Regions from separate parts of the Pantoea anthophila genome, predicted to be linked through region 2. Evidence: predicted binding sites of a transcription regulator. Region 2 holds the regulator's gene; each other region holds the start of a gene.
What was found. Region 2 encodes Fur, which represses iron uptake genes when iron is present. Its sites were predicted from a motif close to ATAATAATGAGAACNACTATCAA; they were not measured.

Region 1 (7,499 bases), 430 kb from region 2:
GTGGCGTAGCTGATGCCAAACTTAAAGACGATGCGGCGCTGCTGCATACGCTTGTAGTTGTGAATGGTCTGCTGCAACAGAATGGTGTTTGAGCAGACGATTTGCTCTCCGCTCAGGCTGCGCAGCCGGGTCGTTTTCAGGCCGATATGCTCGATGGAACCGGCAATGTCGCCAAAGACAATAAAATCGCCATGCTCAAAAGGCTTATCAAAACCAATCGCCAGTGACGCAAACACATCGCTCAGCACGGTCTGAATGGCCAGTGCAATGGCGATACCGCCGACCCCGAGGCTGGCGACCAGTGCGGTAATATTGATACCCATGTTCGACAGAATGGCGAGGAACATCATGATCCAGACCACGACCCGCAGCAGAATCCCGAGGATCACCGTGGTCACCGGATTACGCACGTGCAGCGGATCGCGCATCAGGCTCTTCAGCCACAGCCGGATGCCGCTGTCGATCCACAGGGCAAGTTGCACAATCAGCGCCAGGAACCAGCCGTGGGCAATGGTGGCGCTCCATGAGGCGGGCAGATCGACAAATTTCAGGGCGATCAGCAGCGAAAAGATCAGCAGCAGGGTCTGGCTGGTGCTTCGCAGGATCTCCACCAGGATCGCCGTGACACGAACGTGGCGGTGTTCGCTGTAAAGGGCAATCCGGTTGGAGATAAAGCGAATCAGGGTGCGCAACACCCAGTAGATCACCAGGGTGGCGACCACCACGATGGCGCTGTTGAGCCAGAACGTCTGGTTAAAAAAGAGGGAGTGAAAATGACGTGATGAGAGCCAGTTTTCCATTGGGGAAGGTCTCCTTGCTGGGTTCCGGTTTAAAAGAAATCAAGCAGGAAGCATAGCCTGGATGCGGCCCCCTGGGGGCGCGCATCCGGAAAGCGGTTACTGGAATCGGGTCGATTTATCGCGGGCCAGTCGCTCAAGGGAGAAGATAATCTGCTGAAGCTGTCGCTCCTGCGTTGGGTTCAGCGTGGCAAACCGGAAGCTGAGACGGGGCGTCACGCGGGTTTCATTTTTATGCGTCACGACAGTTCGTTCGCCGATGTGCAGCAGCTTAACCGGCACCTCAAAATGACCATACTCACCCAGCTCCACGCGAAACTGATTGAAACTGTCGCCATTCTGCAATCCTTCCGGCAGTGCCTCGTCCACCAGCACACCGATCCCGCCCAGCGACAGATCCTGCAGGCGCAGACGCGTTTTCCGGCCATCCGGCCACACGGTATGGCACCAGAACTCCGGCGCCAGCGGGGCAGTGACCCGGAAAAATTCCCGTCGCTGAATCTGCCACACCAGCTCGGGCAGCGGCGCGCTGAAGGCGGGCAGGCCGTCAAAATCGACCTTCTCCAGCGAGGCGAGACTGAACTCAACCTTTGCGCCGTAGGTTTCCGCCGTGATGCTGAGATCGTCGCTGGTCAGGGCGTAGTCGTTATCCAGATTATTACTGCCGAGGTCAAACAGCAGGCGGTCTGCGTCGGCAGCCAGCATCCGGCTGATAAACTGCCCGCGCGGGAAACGCACCAGTAATGGTGTCTGCAGTCGCAGCAGATCTTTCATTACGCCCAGAACCGCCAGCGTGCCACGTTTTAAATATTGTTCCTGGTCGGCTTCTTTCACATCCTGCTCCACAAGGGGTTTTATTATTTTTACGTTCTGACTACCTCATTACGGTTATCGGCGCAGCGGAAAAAAGCTTTAGCCAGGGTACGCCGAAAAAATCGTGAGGGCAGGCAGGCACTTTCCGAAAAGCTCGCTATACTTAGCGCAGTAAACCGCTTGATTAATCAGGCGTTCACGATGTAATCAAAAAAGGAAGGAGCAACAGATGGGTATTATTTCCTGGATCGTCTTTGGCTTGATCGCGGGTATTCTGGCGAAGTGGATTATGCCGGGTAAAGACGGTGGCGGTTTCATTCTGACGGTGGTGCTGGGTATTATCGGTGCTGTGGTCGGGGGCTGGATCAGTACGCTGTTTGGCTTCGGCCGCGTCGATGGGTTTAACTTCGGAAGCTTTGTGGTCGCAGTGATCGGTGCCATCGTGGTGCTGTTTATCTACCGCAAGGTACGCAGTTGACCGTAACGGTTTAAACAAAAAAGGGGACGAAGTGATTCGTCCCCTTTTTTATGACTCAGACCGGATCGCTTTTTAGCGCCCTTGTCCGTCATGCTGTGAGCCTCTTTTGCTGCGAACAGACTATTGTAGCGTGATCCCACCATGCATTTTCATTAACGCTGACTGCCTCCACAGTGAAATGCGCACTCTCGACTTCACGCCGTAAATCAGGGAGCGGCTTCAGGGTCCGCCAGGGCTTGCCGGCTTTCCATAAATGGTGGCTGCAGGGATCATAGGCCGCAATGTCTGCTGAATGACGAGGTGTGCCGCACATTGAACCGATCACAAAGCGTCCCTCCGGGCTGAGCAGCCTTCTTACCTCGGCAAAGAAGCGCTGCCGATCGTCGTCGATCAGGCAGTGTAAGCAGCTGCCGTCAATAATGAGCTCAAATGTTGCCGCCTGGCAGCGATCGATATGACAGACATTGCCGACAAGAAATGTCGCGGTGAGTCCGGCTTGCTGAAAACGCTTTTCGGCCCACTCTATCGCGGTCTCTGACCAGTCTACCCCCCAGACTGAATATCCCTGCTCAGCGAGAGACTGCGCGGCCATGGCGCCATTACCACATCCCATCTCCAGTACCGGTGCGCCAGGCTCCGGTAAATAGTGGTGAGTACGGAGCCACTGAAAGATTTCTTCCTGCTGTTTTTTGGCTCTGAGATAACCTTCTCCTGCCCAGGCTACCGCGCCGTTTGCCAGAAGCTGCCTGTAATGTTGTTCATAGGGGTTCATGTCAGAGACTCCTTTTCAACGCCGGACCCTCTGTTTTATACGTCAGGGCCGCCTGCGTGTCATCGCACCATTTCGGCCATAGTTCTATCTGTGAGCGAAGCGGCAGAAAAAAGGCCGGGCGGATTTCAGGAACGTTCGGGAGGAAAAGGTCTGCAGGCAGAGAAAGATAATTCTGAGCGGATTGGAAGAGGCTGAAAAAGGCGGGTTATCAGAGGAGAAAACCCTCCGGACTGGCCGGAGGGTTTCATCACGGAGGCTTTTATCAGAAGTCGTAACCGACGGTCGCCATCACGCTGCGTTCAGCGCCACGGTAGCAGTAGCCGGTGCCGTAGCAGGCGGCCACATAGGTGCGATCGGTCAGGTTATTCGCATTAACCTGCACCCAGGCTCCTTTCAGGCTGTTATTCCAGACACCGAGATCGGCGCGAACGGAGGCATCAAACAGCGTGACCGACGGCAGACGGGTAGTGTTCTCGTTGTCCGCCCACTGCTTGCCGATGTAGCGCACGCCCGCGCCGGCACTCAGACCGTAATCAAACTGATAGTGGCCCCAGAAAGACGCCATGTTGTTTGGCGTTAAGTAAGGCGTGTGCCCATCATTGCCATCTATTGACTCTTTGAAACGCAGATGATTCAGGGTATAGCTCGCCACCGTGCTCAGCCGCGAAGTTAACTGATTATGCGCTTCCAGCTCGATACCCTGTGAATGAATTTTGCCCGATGGCGTAAAGAAGGGCGTAGGCACGTCGCGGTTCGCCACATCTTTCTGCGTCAGATCATAAATCGCAGCGGTATAGAGATCGCGTGTACCAACCGGCTGATATTTCACTCCGGCCTCATACTGTTCTGACGTGGTCGGTTTCAGCAGGTTATTGTTGCGGTCGGTAAGCGCGTTAGGCGTAATCGCCTGGCTCCAGCTGACATAAGGCGAGACGCCGTTGTCGAAGGCATAGAGCAGGGCGGCACGTCCGCTGATGTGATCATCCTGACGACGCTCGCTGCCGCTGTTATTCGCGACAATGCGATCGTACCGGCCAGAGAGATCCAGATGCCAGCGGTCCAGCTTCATCTCATCCTGCAGATAGAGGCCGGTCTGGTAGTAGCGACGGGTTTTATCCGCCCAGGCATAAGCTGGCATATCACCGACCTGCTCGCCGGTCAGGGCATTCAGCTGTGAAGCCACGCCGCCTGCTGCGGAGATCTCATTTTTGTAGCGGTGATATTCAGCACCCAGCGTCACGCGATGCTCCAGTTCACCGGTGGCAAACTCCGCCTGCAAACGGTTATCGGTCGACCATCCGGAGAGCGACGAGCGCTCACCAGCATAATAACGGTTCAGCAGATCGGGATTATTTTCATCCCAGCCAGACTGATAGACCTGATCGAGATCGGCATTTGAGTGGCTGTAGCTGCCGGTTGAGGAGAAGGACCAGACGTCATTAAAGCGATGGGCGAAGTCGAAGCTGTAGATCTGCTCGCGGCGTTTGTACTGATCGAGGTCGCTGTTGCCCTCATAGAATCCTTTGCTCAGCTTATAGCCGTTGTGTTCGGTGATGCTGCCATCACCCGGGACAGAGCCGTGATAGCCGCCAGAGGGATCTTTCTGCAGATAGGCTTTCAGGATCAGATGGGTATCTTCATCCGGCTGCCACATCAGCTGCGGCATCAGCGCATATTTCTCTTCGCGGGTATGATCGTACTGGGTATCGCTGTTGCGGGTCACGCCGGTCAGACGGTACGCCCACTGGTCGTTGATGGCGTTGGTGTAGTCGAACATCGTGCTGGTGGTGGCATTGCTTCCCGCCTGCAGCTGAATGTGACCCTCTTCCGCAAACTGAGGACGTTTGGTGACCATGTTCACCAGCCCGCCGGGCACCGTCTGGCCGTAAAGGGCCGAAGAGGGGCCTTTGATCACGTCGATGCGCTCAAGGAAGGCGTTATCCACCTGCAGAATATTGTAACTGCCGCCGTCGCTCATCAGCCGCATGCCGTCGAGGAAGGTATTATCGGTATCGCCGCCGTGGAAGCCGCGCAGCGAAATTGTGTCGTAACGTGTGGCGGCACCGCCAAAGTTAGTAAAGACGCCGGAGCTGTAGCCCAGTGCCTGATTCAGGTTCAGTGCGCCCTGATCCTGGATCTGCTGACGGGTCACAACCGAAATTGACTGCGGCGTGGTCACCAGCGGCCGATCGCTCTTAGTTGCGCCCTGGCTGGTGGTCGCCAGATAGCCCTGGGTGGGAGAGGTCGCATCTTCCTGCGGCTGGGCAGTCACGACCATATCGGCAGCGTAACTCAGGGCAGGCGCGGCCAGCACCAGAGTGCAGAGGGGAACATAACCTTTCAGCGGCAATGACAGTTTCATCGAAATTCCTTTCTTAACAAAGGTTCAGCCAGGTGTTATCAATTTATTGATAGGTAATCTCATTATCATAATGAGAATTATTACCTTTTGTAAAAACGCTGCAATTTTGCCTGTGGATGAGAGAACGTCAAGTAAAATTCGCTGAAGTGAGGAAAGAATACCTCCGGCCAGGCCAGAGGTATTCAGAGACTAATCAGGGCTGAGAGGCTGACGCCTGAGGAATATCGTGGGCGCTGTTACAGGTTTTATCTTTCGGGCAGTACTTATCCAGCAGTTTCAGCGTCACGCCGTTTGTCCAGCCGAAGCCATCCTGCAGCGGGTACTCACCGCCGCCGCCGCCACCGAGATTTTTGCCTTCAACGACATATTTCTCGACCAGCTTATGCTCACGGTCATAGGTGCTCTGGACATTTTGCAGGAAGCGTAATCCCACCTTTTTAGCCAGTTCTGGCTGGTTGTAATGCTCCAGTCCTTCGACTGCAACCCACTGCAGCGGTGCCCAGCCGTTAGGGGCGTCCCACTGCTGACCGTTGTTCACGGTGGTCGTGACCAGCCCGCCTGGCTTCAGCAGCTGTTTCTCAACCGCGCTGGCGGTACTTTCCGCCTGCTTATCGCTGGCGACCTGCAGATAGAGCGGGAACAATGTGGCCGCGGTCAGCTGCGGATGAACCTGCTTTTTCTGCCAGTCATAGTCGGCATACCAGTTCTGTTTGCTGTCCCACAGATAGCGGTTAATCGCCGCCTGGCGCTTCTCTGCGCGATCGGCATACTGCTTCGCCAGATCGCTCTGTTTGTTCATCTGGTACCCTTTAGAGAGCGTCTGCTCCAGATGGAACAGCAGGCTGTTCAGGTCAACCGGGGCCAGCTGCGTCGTGCGGATGGTGGAGAGGTTATGCGCATCGGTAAACCAGCGTGAACTGAAATCCCAGCCCGACGCTGCCCCGGAGCGCAGCTCGCGATAGAGTTCCGCTTTATTGCGCTGCGGCGCTTTCTGCGCGGTGGCGATATCATCCATCCAGGACTCGGTGCGCGGCACGTCACGGGCATCCCAGTAGCGGTTAAGCAGCGTGCCATCCGCCAGCTTAATCACCCGCTTGCTGGCCGCGCCCGCCGCCACTTTGTCGCTATCCGCCATCCAGTAGTCATACTCTTTCTGCAGTTCAGGCAGGTAGTGACTGTACGCTTTGCCCTGGTCATGCGTTGCCAGCAGATCGACCATCAGGCTGAAGAATGGCGGCTGCGAGCGGCTCAGATAGTAGCTGCGGTTGCCGTTGGGAATGTGCCCGTAGCGATCAAGCAGCGAGGCGAAGTTATCCACCATATCCTGCACTTTATCCCAGTGTCCGCTCTCGGCCAGTCCCAGCATGGTGAAGTAGCTGTCCCAGTAATAGATCTCGCGGAAGCGACCACCCGGCACCACATAGGGTTTGGGAAGCTGCAGCAGCGAGTCATATTGTCCGGCGCTGCTGGTGGTGCGCGTCAGCACCGGCCACAGGCCATCAATGTGGTCACGCAGGTTTTGTCCGGCTGGCGGCACATATTTGTCGCCTGCGGCGGGCAGGGTAAAGTTGGCATCAACAAAACGCTTCAGATCGAAATTGCGCTGTTTCTTCTGCATCTGCCAGTCGGCAAGTATCGACGCGGGATCAAATTTCGGCACCGCATCGGCAAAGGTTTTCTGGTCCGGGTAGAACTTCGCCTGTTGCACGGCATTAAACAGCGGCCCCAGACGAACGTCTGGCGGCTGCGGCTGATTATCCAGCATGCGGCTGTGGTCGTCGGCATGAGCAGTGAAGGCGGGTACGCTCAGCAGCAGAGTGAGCAGAAAGGGCGCATAACGCTGACGCCGTGGGGCGGCGTTTACCTCAATTTTTGTCATCGGTTTTTCTCCTTGTCCGAAATGCGGCCGCGCGTAACGCATTGACCACAGGACCAACTTTAGACCGTATCCTGACACTTCACCCTGAAGCGAGCCGGAAATGTGAAGCCACGGGAATTATTTTTAGGGTAAAAAGCCCTGCGCGACGCGGGTTTTTTCTTGCGCTGACCGGGATTTTCCCTGACGCTGAAAGAAAAAAAGGAGAGCAGGATGGAGATCATCTGGTATCACCCGTCGCAGTCTGCAACGGCCTGGATTCGGGGTTTACAACAGCGTCTGCCACAGGCGCGGGTGCGTGCCTGGCAGCCAGGCGATGAGGGGCCGGCCGATTATGCGCTGGTCCGTTCCCCTCCCGCAGAGATGCTGCGGGGACGGTCTACCCTGCGCGGCGTCTTTGC
Region 2 (7,499 bases):
CGGCTACCGTTTTATGCCATGAAAAAAGGCGCCAGAGGCGCCTGCAGAAAGCAGACAAAGCCCAGGTCGGATCAATCTGACCGCAATACTCAGGCTCAAGGCGCAGGGAACACGGACAGAAGAGGAAAGCGTCCCGCGCCAGGGATGGCGCGGGCCGAGCCTGTCATGGATGACGGCTTTTGCGTCTTTCCGATCTGTCCGTGTTCCCTGAGCTGCACGGCCTCACAGCAATGAGAACCGCGCCTTGTCACTTACTCTGAGGCACCCACGGCGCCTTTTCATTGCCCGACGGATCAGGCGTTTTTCAGCACTTCGCTGACAATCTCTACTGCTTCTTTCTCGATCTGCGCGCGGTGTTCTGCGCCCAGGAAGCTTTCACAGTAAATCTTGTAGGCGTCTTCAGTGCCTGACGGACGGGCCGCAAACCAGCCGTTCTCCGTCATCACTTTCAGACCGCCAATGGATGCGCCATTGCCCGGTGCTGCCGTCAGGCGAGCGGTGATCGGGTCACCTGCCAGCGTATCCGCGCTGACCATCTCAGGAGAGAGCTTCGACAGCGCCGCTTTCTGCGCGGAAGTCGCTGATGCCTGCAGACGGTTGTAGCTCGGCGCACCAAAGCGTGCAGCCAGCTCATCGTAATGCTGCTGAGGGTTTTTACCGGTCACGGCAGTAATCTCAGCCGCCAGCAGACACATGATGATGCCATCTTTGTCCGTTGACCACGGCGTACCATCGAAACGCAGGAATGAGGCACCCGCGCTCTCTTCGCCACCGAAGCCGAAGCTGCCGTCATACAGACCATCAACAAACCACTTGAAGCCGACCGGCACTTCCACCAGCTTGCGACCAATGTCATTAACCACACGGTCAATCATGGCGCTGGAAACCAGCGTTTTGCCGACGGCAACGTCCTGGCCCCACTGCGGACGATGCTGGAACAGGTAGTTAATCGCCACAGCCAGATAGTGGTTGGGATTCATCAGACCCGCCGGGGTCACAATGCCGTGACGGTCATAATCGGGATCGTTACCGAATGCCAGATCAAACTTGTCGCGGTAAGCCAGCAGGCCTGCCATGGCGCTTTCAGACGAGCAGTCCATGCGCACCACGCCATCTTTATCCAGATGCATAAAGCGGAAAGTCTGATCGACCGCGTCATTGACTAGCGTCAGATCCAGCTTGTAGTGTTCCGCAATGCGCTGCCAGTAGGCGATACCTGAACCACCAAGCGGATCAACGCCCAGCTTCAGGCCCGCTTTCTGGATAGCCGGGAAATCGATAATTTCGGCCAGGCCTTCAACGTAAGGCTGAATCAAATCTTTCTCGACCACATGACCGCTGGCCAGTGCCTGCTCCAGTGGCAGACGCTTAACCTCTTTCAGGCCATCTTTGATCAGCTGATTAGCGCGATCTTCCACCACTTTGGTGACGTTGGTATCAGCCGGTCCGCCATTCGGTGGGTTGTACTTGATGCCGCCATCTTCCGGTGGGTTATGGGACGGCGTAATCACGATGCCGTCAGCCAGCGGGCCACCCGATTTGTTGTGCTCAAGGATCGCATTTGAGATGGCAGGGGTCGGCGTATAGCCATTGTCCTGCTGCACAATCACGTCAACGCCATTCGCTGCCAGCACTTCCAGCACCGACAGGATTGCCGGCTCAGAGAGCGCGTGCGTATCTTTGCCGACGTAGCAAGGCCCGGTGATGCCGTTCTTTTTACGCTCTTCCGCAATCGCCTGTGCAATCGCCAGAATGTGCATCTCGTTGAAGCTTTGACGCCCTGCACTGCCGCGATGGCCAGAGGTGCCAAATTTCACCGCATGTTCCGGGTTCGCCACATCGGGCTGCAGGACATAATATTGTGACGTTAATTGTGCAACGTTAATCAAATCGCTCTGCTGGGCGGGTTGCCCGGCACGTGGGTGATTGGCCATCGGCGCTGCTCCCTGACGCTTAAGTTTTAGATGGTGCCGCAAACTTTTTCGGTGAGTTCCGCAGGGAACTGCATCGACAGCATGATGTGTTCGATCATGCTGCATTTACGGCCGGTATTGGTGTTGGTGATCACCCAGTACGGCGTGCCGGGCACATGCTTCGGCTTAGTATGGGTGCCATTCTGCAACAGCGTATGCTCATCACCTGCAAAGTAGACGCGGGTGCGGCCCTGCAGCGATGCAGTGGCCTCAGCAAAGGCTGCGGTATCAAGACGATAGAGCGTTGACAAAACGAGCATAAAGCGATTGACCGCCCGCTTCTGCTCCGCATATTCATCGGAGAGCAGCAGCTCACGCATCGCGCGCACACGGTCCTGCGGGCGCGAACCCACAGGCGCAGACGGCGCCTCTTTCGCTGCATCTTTTGAGGCAGGCTGAGCCGGCGAAGCGGGTGCCGTCTGACCGGCCGTAAACTTCAGCATACGACGCAGAATGTCAGATGCGCTTTCACCAATGTGCTGCGTGTGGCTGGCAATATAACGGTAGAGCTCTTCGTCAACTTCGATCGTTTTCATCTTATTCCGTACGGTTCTTTCTCATGACAGAACCACCTCTTTCCTGAAAAGCCCTGAGTATAGTCAGACAATTCAACGGATGTGCGGGTTCTAACATGAGGATTATAAAGTTAAATTCAGGCGGGTTGTTAGCAATCAAACGGTTTACGGGCAAAAGTCAGAATATGTCCTAATGCCGCCGGAACCGGCGCGCCTGAAAAGGTGAAACCATGATAACCTAAGCTCAGGTCTCAAACTTAAGAACTTTGCTATGATTTTGAACGCCCGTCTGCAAACTGAACAATCCCCTGCTGATTCTCTGCCCATCCTGCTTATTCACGGTCTGTTTGGCAGTCTGGATAACCTCGGCGTGCTGGCCCGTGGCCTGAAAGATGCCGGGCCGCTGCTGCAGGTGGATGTCCGTAACCATGGACTCTCGCCGCGATCGGAGGAGATGAACTACGCTGTAATGGCGCAGGATATGGTCGATACGCTGGATGCGCACGGCATCGATCGCGTCGCGGTCATCGGTCATTCGATGGGCGGTAAAATCGCCATGACCATGAGCGCGCTGGTGCCGGATCGCATTGAGCGGCTGGTGATGATCGATATCGCGCCGGTCGATTATCAGACCCGGCGTCACGACCTGATCTTTGCCGGTATTCGCGCCGTCTCAGAGGCGGGCGTGACGCTGCGCAGCGAGGCGGCCCGCATTATGCGGCCGGTGATTGAAGAAGAAGGGGTCATTCAGTTCCTGCTGAAGTCATTTCATGACGGGCAATGGCGCTTTAACGTGCCGGTGCTGTGGGATAACTACCCTACCCTTTCTGGCTGGCAGCCTGTTCCCGCCTGGCCTCATCCGGCTCTCTTTATCCGCGGCGGCGACTCCAGTTACCTGGATAACCGCTATCGCGATGCGTTACTTCAGCAGTTCCCGGCGGCGCAGGCCCACGTGATCGGCGGTGCGGGCCACTGGGTCCATGCTGAGAAGCCCGATGCCGTTTTGCGCAGTGTGCGGCGCTTTTTTGCGCTTTAAAAGCAAATAGATGGCAGTAAAGGTTTAGGATTGGCGTCCGGAGTAAGCGTGCAGTATGATGGCGCGCTAAAATTTTGCCGCAGGTCGATTTTTCTGCGGCAACGGCCAATAATTTATAATCTGCGCGGTGAGCGTCTGGCGCCCGCACCCATTCAGTTTTACTAAGCCATGGCAAAAGAACACACTGACCGCACGACGCTCGATCTGTTTGCTGATGAGCGCCGCCCGGGTCGCCCCAAAACCAGTCCGCTTTCGCGTGATGAACAGCTGCGCATTAATAAGCGCAATCAACTGAAACGTGACAAAGGGCGCGGACTGCGTCGTGTCGAACTGAAAATGAACAGTGAGGCCGTCGATGCACTCAATTCGCTGGCCGCGCAGCGTAATCTCAGCCGCAGCGAACTGATTGAACAGATGCTGCTGGCGCAGCTCAAACTGGATTGATGCGGGCAAATCGCACGCAGGAGCAAATGTCGAGGCTTTAACCGTTCCGCGGGTTTGTCTCGTCTGCTATTATTCGCAGAAATGTGCTGCGGCACACATCTCATTATCAGGATTTAAGAGGTTATTTTACTCATGGCACTCGTAGGCATCTTCTTTGGCAGCGATACCGGCAACACCGAAAACATTGCAAAAATGATCCAGAAACAGCTGGGTAAAGATGTTGCAGAAGTGCATGACATCGCGAAAAGTACAAAAGAAGACCTGGAAGCGTTTGATATCCTGCTGCTGGGCATCCCGACCTGGTACTACGGTGAAGCGCAGTGCGACTGGGATGACTTCTTCCCGACGCTGGAAGAGATCGATTTCAACGGCAAGCTGGTTGCCCTGTTTGGCTGTGGCGACCAGGAAGATTACGCTGAATATTTCTGTGATGCGATGGGCACAATCCGCGACATTATCGAGCCGCACGGCGCCGTTATCGTGGGTCACTGGCCAACAGAAGGCTACCATTTCGAAGCCTCAAAAGGTCTGGCTGATGAGACGCACTTCCTGGGCCTGGCCATTGACGAAGATCGTCAGCCTGAGCTGACCAGCCAGCGCGTCGATCAGTGGGTTAAGCAGATTTTTGATGAACTGCAGCTGAAAGAGATCATCGAAGCCTGATGCGCCCCGCCTCAATGTGAGCGCCAGCTCACATTGAGGCAATGGAATTTCCTATAGAAATAATAGCCACATTTTTTTAACTTTCTTCGTTTAATCTGTAGAATACCCGCATCGATCTTCCGCGTATTAGCTCAGGCGGTATGACGCAGTGATGTGCTGAAAAACCTCTGCCAGAATCCTCCCCGGCCCGGTGAAGCTTCCCCCATCGCCCATGATGATTCACGGCCCTCAGGTTTTCATTTCATCCCCTGAGCTCTATAATGAGACGCAAATGCGAATGAGCACAGATCGACATTCAAGGCGACAAGCCACAAAAGTGAATATTAGTAACAGGACAAAATCCGCATGACTGACAACAACACCGCATTAAAGAAGGCTGGCCTGAAAGTGACACTGCCCAGACTGAAAATTCTGGAAGTGCTTCAGGAACCTGAGTGCCATCACGTCAGCGCGGAAGATTTGTATAAACGCCTGATCGACATCGGCGAAGAGATTGGCCTGGCCACCGTTTACCGCGTGCTGAACCAGTTCGACGACGCCGGTATTGTGACCCGTCACAACTTTGAAGGCGGCAAATCCGTTTTCGAACTGACGCAGCAGCATCACCACGATCACCTGATCTGCCTGGACTGTGGCAAGGTTATCGAGTTCAGCGATGAATCCATCGAAACGCGTCAGCGTGAAATCGCGACCCGCCATGGCATCAAGCTGACCAACCACAGCCTCTATCTGTACGGACACTGTACGCTGGGCGACTGCCGTGAAGATGAGACCCTGCACGACCAGTAATCTGGCGGGCGGAAATAAAAAAACCGGTTACGTGACCGGTTTTTTTTCGTCTGTGCTCTGCTGAACCCTCAGGCCACCAGCGTCTCCTGCAGATAACGCCAGCGTGGATTCGAGCTGCTGCAATCCAGAATCGCCAGCGAAATACGGCTCTGGTTATTACCATTCAGCATCTGCATCTCACGATACTGCACGGTGATCTCATTTTCGTGATGAGAAAGGATGACGTGCTCACAGGTCGCAATTCGCATCCCTTCCCGCTGCCCCTGCAGCTGTCGGAACAGCTCTTCGACCGCGTTAAGATCGTACTCTTTACCTTTTGGCGTCACCATGCGGAAATCAGGATGGAAAAAGGACATCATCAGCTCAAAGCTGTCATCCGATCCGGCAGGCTGATTAAAAATACGTTCAATGAGCTGATGTAAAACGACGACACTGTGTTTGGCTTCCTGAGCGAGGACTGGCATTTTTTTTCCTTATATAACCCGCTTTGCTACCCCTTAGAGCGCATAGCCTACCTGAAAGCGGACAATTCACATCCTGAAATTGATTAATTTTTTTAAACTCAGATTTCTCTCACAAGGCAGTCCGGGCAGGATTTGCGTTAAGCCAGAATAAACGTCGGCAATTCTCAACACAGGGGCAATAAAAAAGGGCGATTAATCGCCCTTTTGTCATTTTATGAGGTCAGCCCTAAACGATTATTCGCCCGTTTTAGCCCAGGTATCGCGAAGCCCTACGGTGCGGTTAAACACCAGCTGCGTCGGTTTAGAGTAAACGCTGTCGGCGCAGAAATAGCCCTCACGCTCAAACTGGAACGGGGTGACCGCTTCCACATCGCGCAGGCTCGGTTCGACAAAGCCATTTTTGATGCTCAGTGAATCAGGGTTGATCACCGCCAGGAAATCTTCAGCCGCCGCCGGATTCGGTACGCTGAACAGCCGGTCATAGAGGCGGAACTCGGCAGGCTGCGCATGATCCACAGACACCCAGTGAATCACCCCCTTCACCTTGCGGCCATCGGCCGGATCTTTGCTCAGGGTATCCACATCGCTGGTGCAGTAGATGCAGGTAATGTTGCCCGCTTCATCTTTGGCTACCCGCTCTGCACGGATCACATAGGCGTTGCGCAGACGGACTTCTTTGCCCAGAACCAGACGCTTATATTGTTTGTTCGCCTCTTCGCGGAAATCTGCACGGTCAATCCAGATCTCACGGCTGAACGGCACTTCACGCGTGCCCATCTCCGGTTTACCCGGATGGTTAGGCATGGTGATGACCTCGTTGTGACCGGCGGGCAGGTTTTCGATCACCACTTTCAGGGGATCGAGTACTGCCATCGCGCGTGGCGCATTTTCGTTCAGATCATCACGGATGCAGGATTCCAGTGACGCCATCTCGACGATGTTATCCTGCTTGGTCACGCCAATACGACGGCAGAACTCACGGATAGAAGCCGCGGTGTAACCACGACGGCGCAGACCTGAAACGGTCAGCATACGTGGATCATCCCACCCTTCTACGTGCTTCTCGGTCACCAGCTGAGTGAGTTTGCGTTTTGACATCACCGCATACTCCAGATTCAGGCGCGAGAACTCATACTGGCGCGGATGAACCGGAATCGTGATGTTGTCCAGCACCCAGTCATAAAGACGGCGGTTGTCCTGGAACTCCAGCGTACAGAGCGAGTGCGTAATGCCTTCCAGCGCATCGGAAATGCAGTGGGTAAAGTCATACATCGGGTAGATGCACCACTTGTTGCCGGTCTGGTGATGTTCCGCAAACTTGATGCGGTAAAGCACCGGATCGCGCATAACGATGAAGTTCGAAGCCATATCGATTTTGGCGCGCAGACAGGCCGTGCCTTCCGCAAAGCCACCGTTTCGCATTTTTTCAAACAGCGCCAGGTTCTCTTCCACGCTGCGATCGCGATACGGGCTGTTTTTGCCCGGCTCTTTCAGGGTGCCACGATATTCGCGAATCTGATCCGGGCTCAGCTCATCAACGTAAGCCAGCCCTTTGGTAATCAGCTCAACGGCATAGTTGTAGAGCTGATCGAAATAGTCTGATGAGTAGCAGACT
Region 3 (7,499 bases), 670 kb from region 2:
GCGGCCCATCTCCTTCAGGATCGCCTCCAGCGGGGAGCGATGAAAGGCGCTGTAGCGCCACTTAGTCAGCACCTGGTCGTCCTCGTCGGGGGCCAGCGCCGCCACGATCCTCTGCTGGTCGGGATGCTTATTCAGGCCCGGTCCCCACATATCGTTGAGCAGGGCGCGATCCGCATCGCTCTGCGCCGTCGGCTGGGCGGTGTAAAACACCGGAATACCCTGCGCTTTGCAGTAGCGACGCAGGCGGGCAATATTGCCGACGACCTGCTCAATCAGCGGGCTGTTCTCTCCCCAGAAGCTGAGAAAATAGCGCTGCATATCGTGGATGAGCAGGGCGGCCCGGCCCGGCTCCAGCGCCCATTTCACCCGGTTATTCGGCAACTCGGTGGCGGCGGGCAGTGGATAGGAGGTCAGTTGTGGAATAGTCATAAAAATTCTCCGGACAGATCGGGCTTACGCGTGTTGATCGGCAAGATGCTGGCGCAGACGTTTTTTATCGACCTTGCCGACCGGGGTCAGTGGCAGGGCATCTACGCAGGTAATGCGGTCGGGAAGCTTAAATTCTGCGACGCCCAGTTCACGCAGGTGGCGCCGCAGCGCCGCCGGTTTTACCGGCTGACGGGTGACGATAAACGCGCAGCTTTTTTCACCCAGCAGCGGATCGCTCATGGAGACCAGTGCCGCGTGGATCACGTCGGCGTGTTGCTGCAGCAGGTTTTCGATCTCTTCCGCGGCGATCTTCTCGCCACCCCGGTTGATCTGATCTTTCTCCCGACCCTGCACGATAAGGTTGCCGTCAGGGGTGATCTCAACCAGGTCACCGGAACAGTAAAAGCCCCGTTCGTCGAAACTGGCGGCGTTGTGTTCCGGACTGTTGTAGTAGCCGCGAAAGGTGTAGGGGCCGCGCGTCATCAGACGACCGGTGGCCCCCACGGGCAGAGGATGACCCTGCTCGTCGGCAACCCAGACCTCATCATCCGGGGAGAGCGGGCGTCCCTGTGTGGTGAGGATGGTCTGCGGATCATCATCCAGTCGGGTGTAGTTCACCAGTCCTTCGGCCATGCCAAAGACCTGCTGCAGGGTGCAGCCGATCTCATGCTGTATGCGTGCAGCCAGCGTTTCGCCCAGCTTAGCGCCCCCCACCTGCATGCGCTGCAGGGAGGCCAGTGCCGCCTTGCTGTCCGATTCCTGAAGTGCCAGCAGCCAGAGGCTGGCGGCAGGCGGAACCAGGCCGGTATCGGTCACCTGATGTTTTTCAATCAGGGGAAAGCAGGCTGTCGCACTGGGATCGGCGGCCAAAATAACCTGTCCCCCTGCGTAAAAGACGCCCAGCGCGCCCGGCGAACTCAGCGGGAAGTTGTGGGCGGCGGGCAGGGCGATGAGATAGCGGGTATCGGCAGTGACGCCACAGATCGTGTCACTTTCACGGATGCTGTAGTAGTAATCGTTGTGGGTGCGCGGAATCAGTTTTGGCGTGCCGGTACTGCCGCCAGAGAGCTGGAAAAAGGCTACCTCGTCGCCCGCGGTCGGCGTGGCCATAAACGCACCGGCCGGTTCGGCCAGCAGCGCTTCAAGGCTCTGTTCCGGCGGTGAGGCATGGCGCAGGATCACCTGCTGCAGTGAGGGGTGATCGTGGCGGAGCTGCGCAATAAAAGCGTCATCGGCAAACAGCGGATGCGTGCGGTCAGCAATCACCAGGCGGGGCGAAATCTGGCTGGCGTAGGCGGTCAGTTCGGTGCGCTGATGGCTGAACAGGGCATTCACCGGCGCAACACCGAGTTTAAACAGGGCAAACAGCGTCAGGTAAAATTCGGCCACGTTGCCCAGCTGCACCAGCGCCGTATCACCCCGTTTCAGGCCACGCCGCTGTAACGCCGCCGCCAGGTTGTCACTCAGTGCCGCCAGCTGGCGGTAGGTCAACCGCCTGTCATCCTCAATCACTGCCACGCTATCGTTGTCGCGGTGGCGATCCAGTATGTCGGTCATCGGCAGGTCGAGCCAGTAGCCTTTTTCACGGTAACGGGCGGCCAGGTCGTCCGGCCAGCGGCTATAGGAGATCGTCATGCAGGTTCCTTTATTGCAATCCAAAAGCGCGAAGCAGGGTGTCGAGTTTGACGCCGGTTTCACGCCACTCTGCTTCAGGTTGTGAGTCCGTCACGATGCCCGCACCGGCAAACAGCCGTACCCGCGACCCCTTCACCGTGCCGCAGCGAATGGTGACGACCCATTCGCCATTGCCCCGGTCGTCACACCAGCCGACGATGCCGCCAAACAGCTGACGCTCAAACGGCTCAAGGCGCTGGATCAGGGCCTGCGCACGCTGATGCGGAAAGCCGCTGAGCGCCGGCGTCGGATGCAGCAGGCAGGCGAGGGAGAGTGCATTTTCGCGCTCGTCCAGCACTTCGCCACGGATCTGCGTGGCGAGATGCCAGAGGGTGGCCGTGGTCAGCAGAGAGGGTGTTTCAGGCACCGACAGCAAACGGCTGCGCGGCTGCAGGGTGGCGCGCATCGCATCTGTCACCAGCTGATGTTCATGACGATCCTTCGCCGACTGCATCAGGCTGGCGCCGGAGGCCCGATCGCGTTGCGGATCGCGGCTGCGTGCGGCCGAGCCGGCCAGGGGACAGGAGCTGAACAGGCGACCCTGTTTTCGAATCAGTAGTTCCGGGCTGGCTCCTACCAGCGCGCCGCCGCCGGGCAGGGGCAGATGAAAGTGATAGCTGCCGGGATTCTGCACCACGATGCGCTGCATCAGAGCAGCCGTATCAACCGGCTGTTCAGCCACGATCTCCATCAGCCGCGACAGCACCACTTTCTCCAGGTCGCCCCGGCGCGTGGCGGCAACTGCCTGCGCCACCATCTCGGTAAAGCGCGCCTGATCCGGCAACGCCGTACGGCGACGAATCACGGGCAGATCGGCGTCTGCCAGTGAGGCCCGGGCGATCAGATCGTCACGGTTAAAGCGCTGCCAGGACTCCGGGATAAACAGCGCGGCGGGCTGCGCCACGTCAAAGGGGATGGCACCTGCCACGATGGGGTGCGCAATGCCCTGCTTTCTGGCCGAGGTAAAGTGGTGCTGAAGCTGCTGCTGAAAATCCCCTGTCAGCTGTTCACCCTGTCTGACTGGCGTGGTCAGCGTCGTAAAGCAGCCCTGTGTGGTGAGGCTTTGCCAGGGAGAGGTAAACAGGAAACCCTGGCAGAGTGCCGCAAAATCGTGCAACAGGGGATGTTCAAATGCGCGTGATTCGGCCATACTTTTCACCCGGAAATGATAAGATAACTAATAATGATTATCATTTGTATTATTAGGCGTTAAGCTACGTGGATTGGCCGGATCTGTCAATCCATATGCGGCGCTTCGGCTGCTGCTCCGGGTCAGATCAGCATAAACAGCCGCCGACCTTATCTGAACGAGTGTGGAAAAGAACGTATGAATAAACAGAGGGTTAGCAGGGCGATCGTGCTGTTTTTTCTGAGCAGCCTGCTCAGTGTCAGCGCGGTGGCCGGGACGGGCTGGCCGCGCACCATTACCGGAGCCAGTGGCGATCTTATCCTGACGCAGGCACCGACCCGAATCGTCTCAACCAGCGTGACCCTGACCGGATCGCTGCTGGCCATTAATGCGCCGGTGGTCGCCAGCGGGGCCACCGCCCCCGGCAGTCGCCTGGCGGATGAGCAGGGCTATTTCCGGCAGTGGGGCGCGGTGGCGAAACAGCGCGGCGTGAAGCGTCTCTACATTGGCGAACCCCGTGCAGAAGCGATTGCTGCCGAAGCGCCGGATCTGATTGTGGTCAGCGCCACCGGTAACGATTCAGCCATCAGGCTGGTCGATCAGCTTGCGGCGATTGCGCCGGTGCTGGTGGTCAATTATGACGATAAAAGCTGGCAGCAGCTGGTGACGCTGCTGGGCAAGGCGACGGGGCATGAGGCGGATGCGGCCGCACGGATAAACGCTTTTGAGGCACGCGAAAAGGCGCTGAAGGCGAAGCTGACGCTGCCGCCGCAGCCGGTTTCCGCGATGGTCTGGAACGGGGACGGGCGGGCCGTGAACCTGTGGACGGCAGCGTCAGCGCAGGCCAGGTTACTGCAGCAGCTGGGCTTCACGCTGGCGACGCCGCCCGCCAGCCTTCACGCTGGTCACAGTATGGGAACGCGCAAAGATATTCTTCAGCTGTCAGGTGAAAATCTGGCGGCAGGCCTGAATGGTCAGACTTACCTGCTGTTTGCCGCCGACGACAACACCACTGCACAGGTGATGAGCAACCCTTTCCTGGCGCAGACCCCGGCAGTAAAAAGCAGGGCGGTCTATGCACTGGGGCTGGATAGCTTCCGCCTCGACTACTACAGCGCCAGCAATCTGCTGACGCGGCTGGAGACGCTGTTTGTTAACGGTCGTGGCGTCTGAGAGACGGGATAACCTGCAGAAATGATGAGGCTTATCGGTCGCTTAATCGCATGGGTTTCTCTGTGACTTTTCTGGTGAAGGCTTAAACGTTATGCGTCAATGTCGCGCAATAGCAGGTTCAGGGATGCTGCTGTTGCTACTTTTCGCGCTCAGTCTGATGCTGGGCGCCAAATCCATTCCCCTCCATGAGGTCACTCAGGCCCTGTTCACCGACTGCACCCGCGTCGATTGTGTCATCGTGCGTGACGCCCGGCTGCCGCGCACCCTGGCGGGGGTGCTGGCCGGATGCAGCCTGGGACTGGCGGGTGCGCTGATGCAGAGCCTGACGCGAAATCCTCTGGCCGATCCCGGCATTCTGGGGGTTAACGCCGGTGCGGGTTTTGCGGTCGTACTGGGGATCGCCCTGACCGGCGCAGACTCCCCGGCTGACTGGCTGGGCTTCGCCTTTGCCGGTGCACTGCTGGCCTCTCTGCTGGTGGCGCTGACCGGCGCCGTGGGCGGCGGTCGGGTCAGTCCGGTGCGCCTGACCCTGGCGGGGGTAGCGCTGGGTGCGGTGCTGGAGGGATTAACGTCCGGGCTGTCGCTGCTCAACCCTGATATCTACGATCACCTGCGTTTCTGGCACAGCGGCTCGCTGGATATCCGCAGTTTCGCCATTCTGCGCGCCACCTTGCCGGCCGTCGCTGTCGGCAGCGGGCTGGCACTGTTGCTGGCACGTTCACTGAACAGCCTGAGCATGGGCGGTGATATGGCGACCGCACTGGGCACCCGCGTGGTGCGAACGCAGCTGACGGGCCTGCTGGCGATTGCGCTGCTGAGCGGCGCGGCGACGGCCGCCGTCGGCCCCATCGCCTTTGTCGGCTTAATGACGCCACACCTGGCACGCTGGCTGCTGGGCAACGACCATCGCTGGCTGCTGCCGGGAACCCTTGTGATGACCCCCTGCCTGCTGCTGGCCGCCGACATCCTGGGACGGCTGCTGGTGCCGGGCGAGCTGCGCGTGTCGATTGTGACCGCCATTCTCGGTGCGCCGATGCTGATTGCGCTGGTTCGCCGCCGGCCGGGAAGAGGGCTGTAATGAAACGCATCATAATCAATGCGCTTTTACTGCTGGTGGCCTGCGGCATCCTGGCGTTTATGGGGCTGACACGCGGCACCCCCTCCCTCTCGGCGCAGCAGTTGTGGACGCTCTTCAGCGGGGAGGCGGCGCGCAATGTTCAGCTGATTGTGCTGGAGTGGCGGCTGCCGCGCGTCACGATGGCGCTGCTGCTGGGGGCCGCGCTGGGCGTCAGTGGCGCGATTTTTCAGTCACTGCTGCGTAACCCGCTGGGCAGCCCCGATATTCTCGGTTTCAACACCGGGGCATACAGCGGGGTGCTGGTCGCGCTGGTGCTGTTTCAGCAAAACATGGCGGGCCTGACGCTGGCCGCACTGGCGGGTGGGCTGCTTACAGCGGCGGTGGTCTGGCTGTTCAGCTGGCGCAACGGCGTGGAGACCTTTCGTCTGATTATCGTCGGCATCAGCGTGCGGGCGCTGCTGATGGCGCTCAACAGCTGGCTGATTATCAGCGCCTCCCTGGAGGCGGCACTGAGCGCCGGGCTCTGGAGCGCCGGTTCACTTAACGGCATCACCTGGGCGAAGACGCTTCCCGTGACGGTTGTGCTGCTGCTGGCGCTGCTGGCGACGGGAATGCTGGCCCGGCGCATGCGTCTGCTGGAGATGGGTGATGACACCGCCTGCGCCTTAGGGGTTCCGGTGGAACGCAGCCGCGTCATGCTGATGCTGACAGGCGTGATCCTGACCGCGGCCTCAACCGCGCTGGCCGGGCCTCTCTCTTTTATTGCGCTGCTGGCGCCGCAGATTGCACGGCGTCTCTGCGGGGGAGTCAAAGGCGCACTGCCGCTGGCTGCGCTGTGCGGTGCGCTGCTGTTAATCGCCGCAGACTACGCCGCACAGCACCTTTTCCTGCCTTATCAGCTGCCGGTCGGTGTCATTACCGTCAGCCTGGGCGGACTCTATCTGATTGCTCTGCTGATACGGGAGGCGCGACGCCAGTGAGAGAGAAAACACGTTTGCAGGGTAAGGCGCTGACGCTGGGTTACGACAAAAAGATCGTGGCGGAGCATCTCTCGGTCGCGATCCCCGACGGTGAACTGACCGTCATCATCGGGCCTAACGCCTGCGGGAAATCGACGCTGCTGCGCACCCTGAGCCGGCTGGTGACGCCGCTGCAGGGCGAGGTGCTGCTGGATGGTCAGACGATCGCCCGTTATGCCACCAAAGAGGTGGCGCGGCGGCTGGGGCTGCTGCCGCAAAGTTCCAGTGCGCCCGCGGGCATCAGCGTCAGTGAACTGGTGGCACGCGGACGTTATCCGCACCAGACGCTGTTCGGACGCTGGCGACAGGAAGATGAGGCGGCGGTGCAGCAGGCGATGCAGGCCACCGGGGTGGCCGATCTGGCCGCCCAGCCAGTGGATACGCTCTCTGGCGGTCAGCGGCAGCGGGTCTGGATCGCGATGGTGCTGGCGCAGGAAACCCCGTTACTGCTGCTCGATGAACCCACCACCTGGCTGGATATTACACATCAGATTGAGCTGCTGGAGCTGATGCAGGACCTCAATCAGCAGCATGGCCGCACGCTGGTGGTGGTGCTGCACGATCTTAATCAGGCGTGCCGTTACGCCAGCCACCTGATTGCGATGCGTGACGGAAAAATCATCGCTGAAGGGAAACCGGCGGAGATTGTGACGCCAGCGCTGATTGAAGCGATCTACGGCCTGCGCTGCGTCATCATCCGCGATCCGGTAGCCGGCACCCCGATGATTGTGCCGTGCGGAAGAGGCTGACCGGCACCCTCTCCGCAGGAGAAGGCGGCTACGGATTCAGCGACGCCAGTATCTGCTGCAGGCGGGGACCGATCTGTTCAAACATGCGGGGTGAGACGATCTCTACATGGGCACAGTCCAGCGGCCAGATTGTCAGCCCGCCGAGGTAAGGTGCCCAGGCGCGACGTGCATCCTGACCGGGCTGCTGCGTCTGTTGCGCCAGAAACAGCGTCGCCTGTCCGCTGAAACGGGCACTGCGCGCCGTGGCC

Region 1: the regulator Fur is predicted to act here: its motif matches at 5,269-5,291, upstream of OJ965_RS13600 (TonB-dependent siderophore receptor).
Region 3: the regulator Fur is predicted to act here: its motif matches at 3,281-3,303, upstream of OJ965_RS18855 (isochorismate synthase).

Annotation. Positions count from the first base shown of each region.
Region 1 covers NZ_CP110473.1:2,397,654-2,405,152, reverse strand. The annotation lists gene OJ965_RS13620 (mechanosensitive ion channel family protein) at 1-800, opposite strand, end outside; gene OJ965_RS13615 (flagellar brake protein) at 897-1,631, opposite strand; gene OJ965_RS13610 (GlsB/YeaQ/YmgE family stress response membrane protein) at 1,840-2,088, shown strand; gene OJ965_RS13605 (class I SAM-dependent methyltransferase) at 2,177-2,860, opposite strand; gene OJ965_RS13600 (TonB-dependent siderophore receptor) at 3,123-5,222, opposite strand; gene treA (alpha,alpha-trehalase TreA) at 5,416-7,101, opposite strand; gene ghrA (glyoxylate/hydroxypyruvate reductase GhrA) at 7,312-7,499, shown strand, end outside.
Region 2 covers NZ_CP110473.1:2,828,394-2,835,892, forward strand. The annotation lists gene kdpE (two-component system response regulator KdpE) at 1-22, shown strand, start outside; gene pgm (phosphoglucomutase (alpha-D-glucose-1,6-bisphosphate-dependent)) at 294-1,934, opposite strand; gene seqA (replication initiation negative regulator SeqA) at 1,961-2,509, opposite strand; gene ybfF (esterase) at 2,760-3,524, shown strand; gene ybfE (LexA regulated protein) at 3,693-3,968, shown strand; gene fldA (flavodoxin FldA) at 4,101-4,631, shown strand; gene fur (ferric iron uptake transcriptional regulator) at 4,977-5,420, shown strand; gene OJ965_RS15735 (hypothetical protein) at 5,489-5,884, opposite strand; gene glnS (glutamine--tRNA ligase) at 6,119-7,499, opposite strand, start outside.
Region 3 covers NZ_CP110473.1:3,500,407-3,507,905, reverse strand. The annotation lists gene OJ965_RS18865 (isochorismatase family protein) at 1-429, opposite strand, end outside; gene OJ965_RS18860 ((2,3-dihydroxybenzoyl)adenylate synthase) at 454-2,064, opposite strand; gene OJ965_RS18855 (isochorismate synthase) at 2,075-3,253, opposite strand; gene fepB (Fe2+-enterobactin ABC transporter substrate-binding protein) at 3,431-4,405, shown strand; gene fepD (Fe(3+)-siderophore ABC transporter permease) at 4,497-5,483, shown strand; gene fepG (iron-enterobactin ABC transporter permease) at 5,483-6,463, shown strand; gene OJ965_RS18835 (ATP-binding cassette domain-containing protein) at 6,460-7,251, shown strand; gene OJ965_RS18830 (enterobactin synthase subunit F) at 7,280-7,499, opposite strand, start outside.